2 regions of the Amycolatopsis jiangsuensis genome follow, and region 2 is predicted to be linked to the other one. Evidence: riboswitches for the same ligand, from Rfam matches in the RefSeq annotation. Region 2 holds a riboswitch; the other holds the start of a gene.
The links. Region 2 has a riboswitch for S-adenosylmethionine ahead of thrC (threonine synthase). Riboswitches for the same ligand answer to the same signal wherever they lie in the genome.
Positions count from the first base shown of each region.

Region 1: linked by a shared signal. The riboswitch ahead of BJY18_RS01465 (aminotransferase class V-fold PLP-dependent enzyme) and the one ahead of thrC (threonine synthase) in region 2 are both predicted to bind S-adenosylmethionine.

Region 1 is NZ_JACHMG010000001.1:340,095-344,349, reverse strand. It holds gene BJY18_RS01475 (RluA family pseudouridine synthase) at 1-321, opposite strand, end outside; gene lspA (signal peptidase II) at 318-872, opposite strand; gene BJY18_RS01465 (aminotransferase class V-fold PLP-dependent enzyme) at 1,087-2,409, opposite strand; SAM riboswitch class IV at 2,449-2,563, opposite strand; gene BJY18_RS01460 (potassium/proton antiporter) at 2,663-4,141, opposite strand; gene BJY18_RS01455 (penicillin-binding transpeptidase domain-containing protein) at 4,243-4,255, opposite strand, start outside.
Region 2 is NZ_JACHMG010000001.1:1,117-5,371, reverse strand. It holds gene holA (DNA polymerase III subunit delta) at 348-1,319, opposite strand; SAM riboswitch class I at 1,453-1,586, shown strand; gene thrC (threonine synthase) at 1,600-2,865, shown strand; gene BJY18_RS00005 (ComEC/Rec2 family competence protein) at 2,948-4,255, opposite strand, start outside.

The sequences.
Region 1 (4,255 bases), 340 kb from region 2:
CCAGCCGGGGCTCGGGTGCACCGCGACGCCGACCGGCTTGGCCAGCACGACGATGTCGTCGTCGTCGTGCAGGATCGCCATGCCCTCGACCGGTTCCGCGACGATCCCGGCCGGGCGGGCCGGCTCGGGCAGGGTCACCTCGAGCAGCCCGCCGGCCGCCAGCCGGTCGGATTTCCCGGCGGGGCGGCCGTCCAGCAGCACTTCGCCGGCCGCGGCGAGATCCGCCACCGCCGTGCGCGACAGGCCGAGCAGCTTGGCCAGCCCCGCGTCCACGCGCATCCCGTCGAGCCCGTCCGGCACGGGCAGCATGCGCGCGCTCACGCGGCGTCCTTCTTCGTGCGCGTGGAGGTGCCGTCGTAGTCCTTGCCGAGCAGGGACAGCAGCACGATCAGCGCACCGCCGACGCAGATCGCGGAGTCGGCGATGTTGAAGATCGCGAAGCCCTCGCCGTTGGGCGCGAAGGCGGAGATGAAGTCGACGACATGACCGCGCAGCGGGCCCGGCGCACGGAAGATGCGGTCGGTCAGGTTGCCGAGCGCTCCCGCGAGCACCAGGCCCAGCCCGATCGCCCAGCCGACCGAGCGCAGCCGGCGCGACAGCCAGATGATCGCCACCACCACGGCCGTGGCGACCAGCGCGAGCAACCACGTCATGCCGGTGGCCATGGAGAACGCGGCACCGGAATTGCGGATCACCTGCAGGTAGATCAGGCCGCCGAGGACACGCACCGGCTCCTTGCCCTCGATGTTGGCCGTGACCAGGTTCTTCGACACCAGGTCGATCACCCAGAGCACCACGGCGACGGCGAACACCAGGCCGATCCGCCGCTTGGGCAGGGCGGGCGCGGGAGCCGCGGACGCTTCCGGCTCCACCCCGCCAGGCTCGGACACAGCAGGTTCGGACCCCGCGGGTTCGCTCGCAGCGGACTCCGACACACCGGACTCGGGCACAGCGGGCTCGGGCACAGCGGGCTCGGACCCGTCCGGCACGGACACAGCAGGCTCGGACACGTCGGATTCGGACGAGGGCTCGGTGCTCACTCCCCCATTGTCCACGTCCTGCTCCGGGCGGGTCCCGGCACCGCCGTCAGACGCAGAACGGGGGCAGTTCGCGGGGGTCGCCGATCGGGGCCCAGCGGCCGTCGGCCTTCGCGTACTCCCAGCGGGCGCCGCGGGCGATGATCTGGCGCAGCGCGAGCAGGAGCCGGTCGATGTGCTCGGCGGTGCTGCCCAGCCCCAGGCTCACGCGTACCGCCTGCTGTCCCTCGGCGCCCACCTCGCGGATGAGCCGGCGCGTGGCCACGTGCGCGCAGAACGCGCCGTCACGGACCCCGATGCCGTACTCGGCCGACAGCACCGCGGCGAGCCAGCCAGGGTCGAACCCGTCGACCACGAAGCTCACCGTGCCGACGCGGTCCACCGGGGCGTCGAACAGCCGCAGTTCCGCACAGCCGGGCAGACCGGCAAGCCCCTTGCGCAACCGTTCGAGCAGCTCGGCCTCGTGCGCACCGACCGCGTCCCAGTTCGCGGCCAGCTGCGCGCAGGCGACACCCAGCGCGTACACACCGACGGTGTTCGGCGAACCGGCCTCGTGCCGCTCCGGCCCGGAATTCCAGACCACGGCGTCTTCGGTGACCAGCTTCGACGCACCGCCACCGGCGAGGTACGGATCGGCCGCGCGCAGCCAGTCGCTCCGGCCGATCAGCGCGCCGGCGCCGAACGGCGCGTAGAGCTTGTGCCCGGACAGCGCCACGTAGTCCACGTCGAGCTCACGCAGCGAGATCCGCCGGTGCGGCGCGAGCTGGGCGGCGTCCAGCGCCACCCGGGCGCCGTGTTCCCGCGCCACCGCGGCGATCTCGGCCACCGGCAGCAGCTCACCGGTCACATTGGACGCTCCGGCGACGACCACCAGCCGCGGCCCCTGCGGGCACGCCGCGAGTGCTTCGTCCACAACGGACACCGCGGCCAGCCGGGTGCGTGGCAGCCGCACCCGGCGCACGTTCGGGCCGCGCCACGGCAGCAGCGCGGCGTGGTGCTCGGTGTCGAACACGACCACGGAAGTCGTGCGCGGCAACGCTTTCGCCAGCAGGTTGAACGAGTCGGTGGTGTTGCGGGTGAACACCACGGTGTCGGTGCCGCGGGCGTCGACGAACCGGCGCAGCACGTCGCGGGTGCGCTCGTACAGCTTCGTGGAGACCTGGGAAGCGAAGCCCGCGCCGCGGTGGACGCTGGCATACCAGGGCAGGAATTCGTCGACCGCGGAGCGAACGGCGTCGAGACACGGCGCGCTGGCCGCGTGATCGAGGTTGGCGTACCCGATGTCTCCGCCGGTGACCAGCGGCACCCGCAGTGCGGCACCGGCCACCGGGGGAACCGGGGTTTCCGTGGTCGGTTCGAGTGCGAGAGTCATGACGCTGCCTCCTCGGCATTCCGGGGGACCCCGGCGAGGGGCCCGCGCTTGCCTGCCGCACTGCGCGACCGGCCCGGTCCTCACCCGGGGCACCCCACCGCGGTAGGAGGGTTGCCGGCCAGCAAGCCGGGGCTTCGCGCTGGCACTCATGACCTGACGACGAAGGTAACCGATCACCCGGCCGTGGCGCCAGTGCCGTCCCGTGATCTGAGACGTCCGTCACCGACTTCGTCCACAGTGGACGGCCGAAGGGTCAGCGGCCGGATTCCCCGCGCCAGCGCGCCAGCCGGCCGGCCCGGTCCACCGCGCGGATGCGCCGCTCGGTGGCCTCGCGCACGCGTTCGGTGGTGACCACGAGCAGCTGGTCGTTTTCCTGCAGCCGGCTCGTCTTCTGCGGGGTGAACCCGGCCCCCTCGCGGACCACGAGGCTGACCGTGGCACCCGTGGGCAACCGCAGTTCGGACAGGTACACGCCGTGCAGCTTCGAGCCTTTCTGGATGCGGACCTGCAGCAGCTCCGCGCCCAGCTCGTCGAGCGGGGCCGCGTCGACCTCGATCTCCTGGGGCTGCGCCGACCGGTCCAGCCGCAGCAGCCGGGCGAGCGGGCCGAGGGTGGAACCCTGCAGCAGAGTCAGCACGATGACGAGCACGAACACCGCGTCCACCAGCCGCTGCGCGCCCGGCACGCCCTGGGACAGCGGAATCATCGCCAGCACGATCGGCACCGCGCCGCGCAGCCCCGCCCAGGACAGGAACGCCTGGTCCCGCCAGGGCAGACGGAACGGGAGCAGGGACAGCGCCACCGACAGCGGCCGGGCGAGCAGCAGCACCACCGCGCCCGCGACGAGCCCCGGCACCAGTGCCTCGAGCAGCCGGCTCGGCGAGGCGAACAGGCCCAGCAGCACGAACAGGCCGATCTGCGCGAGCCAGCCCAGTCCCTCGGCGAAGGAGAGGGTGTCCGACCGGTGCGGCAACTTCGCGTTGCCGAGCACCAGCCCGGCGACGTAGGTGGCGAGCAGGCCGGAGGCGTGCGCGAGCTGCCCCGAGGAATAGGCGAGCACGCACACCGCGACCGTGGCGAGCGGGTAGAGACCGGTCGCCGGCAGTGCGGCCCGGCGCAGCGCCTGCGCGCCGAGCCAGCCGAACGCCAAGCCCAGCACCAACCCGACGGACAGTTCGTAAATCACCACCAGTGGCAGCGACCAGTCAACGGCTTCCCCCGACGCGAGCACCACCACCGCGATGTAGGCGGGTGCGTCGTTGATCCCGGACTCGAGCTCCAGCGTGCCGGACAGCTTGCGGCCGATCCCGGCCGAACGCAGCACGGAGAACACCGCCGCGGCGTCGGTGGAGGCGAGCACCGCGCCCCACAGCAAGGCCAGCCGCCAGTCGAGGCCGAGCAGCCAGTGCAGGGCGGCGCCGGTGACCGCGACACTGATCACCACGGCCACTGTGGACAGCGCGATTCCGGGCCCCAGCGAGGCTTTCACCGACGGCCACCGGGTGGTGAGCCCACCTTCGGTGAGGATCAGCACCAGCGCGGCCAGGCCGAGCGACTGGGTGAGCGACGGATTGTCGAAGTGGATGCCGAGACCGGACTCCCCGAGCGCGACGCCGATCGCGAGGTACAGCAGCAGCGAGGGAAACCCGAGCCGGATGGACACCCGGACCGCGAGCACGGAGGAGAGCAGGACCAGGCCGCCGATGCCGAGAAGCACGGGAAGTTCGTCCACGTCCGCCTCCCCTCCCGCGATCCCCAGTGCACCCAGGATAGTGGGAGGGCGGTGCGGCCACGCGCACCGGGCCGGACCGTCCTAACCGGACAGTGCGGTGCTCACCGCAGCTCG
Region 2 (4,255 bases):
CACCCCAGCACAGGCACGCCACCCGACCAGACACCGAGCGGGTCCCTCACACCAACACCCGTAACACAGGCACGCCACCAGCCAGAACCTCACGGATTCCTCAGTCCGGCGCCCGAAGACAAGCTCGGCAGCCAGCCAGACACCGCGCGGACCCCGGCTCCAGCATCGGTACCTCGGCTCCGCCGGACCACGGCTTCTGGCGCCCGCGACTGCCCGTTCCTCGCGGAGGCCTTGCCGAGCACTTCACTCCGGGCGCATCGTCGGCCGGCGCCGGATTTACGGCGCCCAGCTGCGTCGTCGGGGCGCGTGGCGGTGCCGGCTGCGCGTCTCGCCGGTGTACCGCAGGTTCAGCGTTCGCCTTTCGCGGTCACTACCTCGACCACCGCTCGTTCCAGGGCGTAGTCCGCGTCGGCGGCCGCGCCTTTCACCTCGGCGTTCAGCCTTGCCACCACGCGCATCGCGGCGGCAAGGCCGTCTTGGCCCCAGCCTCGGGACTGGCCTTGCGCCTTGCGGATCTTCCACGGCGGCATGCCGAGCTCGCCGGCCATCTGGTTCGGGTTGCCGCGGCCCGCCGCCGAGACGCGGGCGATGGTGCGGACCGCGTCAGCCAGCGCGTCGGCGACCAGGACGTGTGGGACTCCCAGCTGCATCGCCCAGCGCAGCGACTCCAGAGCAGCCGCACGGTCGCCACCCACGGCTTTCTCCGCGACCGCGAACCCGGTCACGTCCGCCCGCCCGGTGTGGTAGCGGCGTACGGCCTGCTCGTCGATCGCGCCGCCGGTGTCGGCGACCAGCTGGGTCGCCGCCGAGGACAGTTCGCGCAGGTCGGACCCCACGGAATCGAGCAAGGCCTGCACCCCGGCCGCGTCGATCTTGCCGCCCGCGCGGCGAACCTCGTTACGCACGAACGATTCCCGCTCGGCAGGCTTGGTGAGCTTGGCGCATTCGGTGATCTCCGCGCCCGCCTTTTTCAGCGCGGCGGGCAGCGCCTTCGCCGCCTTGCTGCGCCCGCCGCCGCTGTGCACGACCACGAGCACCACGCCTTCGGCCGGCGCCTTCAGATAGCCGAGCACGGCATCGGACAGGTCCTGCGAGATGTCCTGCGCCGACTCCAGTACGATCACCCGGCCCTCAGCGAAAAGCGAAGGGCTCACCATCTCGGCCAGCTCCGGCGGTGTGAGTTCGGACACGCGCATCCGGGTCAGGTCGGCCGTCGAGTCCGCGGCCCGTGCCGCGTCCAGTGCGGCACGCACGGCCCGTTCGATGAGCAGTTCTTCCTCGCCGGTGACGAGGTGCAGCGGCGCGGGTGCGGTGGTCACCCGGACATCTTCTCACCCGGCCACCGGTGCGCCCGCTCCGGTGATCTGGCCCGCCTCCGTGGCACGAGGCGATCGGTGTGTCGTACGGTGTAGCCCAGGCAGCGCCCACCGCGGCGCGCCCACAACCGAATACCGCTCATCCAGAGGGGCAGAGGGAACGGCCCGACGAAGCCCCGGCAACCGGCGTACAGCCCGTCATCCCGCGATCGCGGGGTAGCTGACGACCACGGTGCCAATTCCGGCCCGCCACAGCGGGACAGATGAGGAAAGGAACCTCGCGATGACCGCATCCCTCGGCACGACCTCCACCTCCACCAAGCTCGACCTCGGCCCCGCCGTCGAGCTGGTGTCGAAGGAAGAGGGACACCGGCAGCCGCTCGCCCCGGAGTTCGTGTCCGCCGAGGACTTCTCGCCGCTCGAGGTCGCCTACGACTTCGGCCGTGTGCGCCGCGAGGACATCGAGTCCGGCCCCAAGAACATCTGGCGTTACAAGAAACTCCTTCCCGTCCCCTCGACCGTCGAGGAGACCCCGAACACCGAACCGGGCGGCACCCGGCTGGTGCGCGCCGACCGGCTCGCCAAAGCACTCGGGCTGAAGCGCGTGTGGGTCAAGGACGACACCGGCAACCCCACCCACTCGTTCAAGGACCGTGTGGTCGCCGTGGCACTGGCCGCCGCCCGCGAGTTCGGCTTCGAGGTCCTCGCGTGTCCCTCGACCGGCAACCTGGCCAACGCGACCGCGGCCGCCGCCGCGCGCGCGGGCTGGCGGTCGGTCGTGCTGATCCCGAAGTCCCTCGAACGCGCCAAGATTCTCACCACCGCGGTCTACGACGGCGACCTGGTCGCCGTCGACGGCAACTACGACGACGTGAACCGGCTCGCCACCGAACTGGCCGCCGAGCACCCGAAGTGGGCTTTCGTCAACGTCAACGTCCGCCCCTACTACTCCGAGGGTTCGAAGACGCTCGGCTTCGAGGTCGCCGAACAGCTCGGCTGGCGCCTGCCGGAACAGATCGTGGTGCCCATCGCCTCCGGTTCCCAGCTGACCAAGGTGGACAAGGGTTTCCGCGAACTCGGCCAGCTCGGTCTGGTGGAATCGAGCCCGTACAAGGTGTTCGGTGCCCAGGCCACCGGCTGCTCCCCGGTGTCGACGGCCTACCGCAACGGGCACGACGTGGTCCAGCCGGTGAAGCCCGACACCATCGCCCGCTCGCTCGCGATCGGCAACCCGGCCGACGGCCCCTACGTTCTCGACGTGGTCAACCGCACCGGTGGCGCGATCGAGGACGTGACCGACGAGGAGGTCGTGGAGGGCATCCGGCTGCTCGCCCGCACCGAAGGCATCTTCACCGAGACCGCGGGCGGCGTCACCGTCGCCACCGCCAAGAAGCTGGTGGAGACCGGCAAGCTCGACCCGGACGCCGAAACCGTGCTCCTGATCACCGGCGACGGCCTCAAGACCCTCGACGCGGTGGAGAACCACGTCGGCCCGAAGGCCACGGTGCCGCCGTCCACGGACGCCGTGAGCAAGGCCCTCGGCTACTGAGCCGAGACCCGGGCCACAGCACCTCCGGCGGTGGTGGCTGTCTCCACAGCCACCACCGCACAGCGAAGGGCGACCTAGCCGGCTAATGCGGCGGCCCGCGCGGCTCTCCGCGGCGCGCGACCGCCGGCCCGCCGTCCCCGGGCAGCACCGCGGTGTCTCCGTCGAGGTCGGTCCGGGTGACCAGGACACCCAACGTGCCCAGTACGTCCACTGTGGACTTGCTCGGATGCCCGTACCCGTTGTCCGCGCCGACGCTGATCAACGCCGCACGCGGGCGTACCGCGGCGAGAAACTGCGGCAGCGAGTACTTCGAACCGTGGTGCGGAACCTTGAGCACGTCCGCACGGAGATCCGCCCCTTCGGCCAGCAAGTCGGCCTGTGCGGCGAGTTCGACATCTCCGCTCAGCAGCACCCGGCCGGCCGGCGTGGTCGCGCGCAGCACCAGCGAACTGTTGTTGATCATCGTGCCGTCCTGGAGGGCCGGCGACCGCCTGCTGGCGTAGCGCGGCCCGAGGACGTCGAGGGACAACCCCGGCCAGTCCAGCCGCTGTCCCTGGCTCAGCTGTACCAGCGGTACCCGATGCTGCGCGGCCTCCGAGGAAACCTGCTGCCACGCCCACGCGGGCGCCCGCCCTGGCCCGACCGCGACCGCACCGACGGCCCGCCCGTCGAACACGGACGCGAGCCCGCCCACGTGGTCGGCGTGCAGGTGACTCAGCACGATCAACGGCACGCGGTCGACGCCCAGCCGGTGCAGGCATTCGTCGACTGGTCCCGGTTCGGGTCCGGTGTCGACCACCACCGCGCGCCCGGGTTCGGCCGTGGCGAGGACGAGGGCGTCACCCTGCCCGACGTCGCACTCCACCACCGCCCATCCCTTCGGTGGCCAGCCGGGTTCCAGTACCCGTGCCGGGACGACCGCGAGCAGCACCACGACCAGCCCGACCGCCACGAGCACCCGCATCCGCCGGAACCGCAGCACCACGGCGACGAGCACCAGCACACCCGCCGCACACAGGCCGCCAAGCCAGCCACCGGGCCAGCCGAGCACCGCGCCGGGCGCCCGGGCACCCTGCCGGGCCACGGCGATCAGCCATCGTGCTTCCGGATCGGCCAGCCGTACCAGCAGATGCCCGGCCCCGGTCCACCACGGGCCGACGACCGTGGCCAGCACGCCCAGCACGGTGACCGGCGCGACCACCGGCGCGGCGAGCACGTTGGTGACCACTGAGACCAGGCTGACGGTGCCTGCCATCCCGGCGATCACCGGCGCGGTGACCACGAACGCCGCCAGCGGGACCGCCAGTCCTTCCGCGTAGCCCGGTGGAATCCCGCGCCGTGCCAGAGAATCCGCCCACCGCGGCGCGAGCAGTACCAGCCCGGCCGTCGC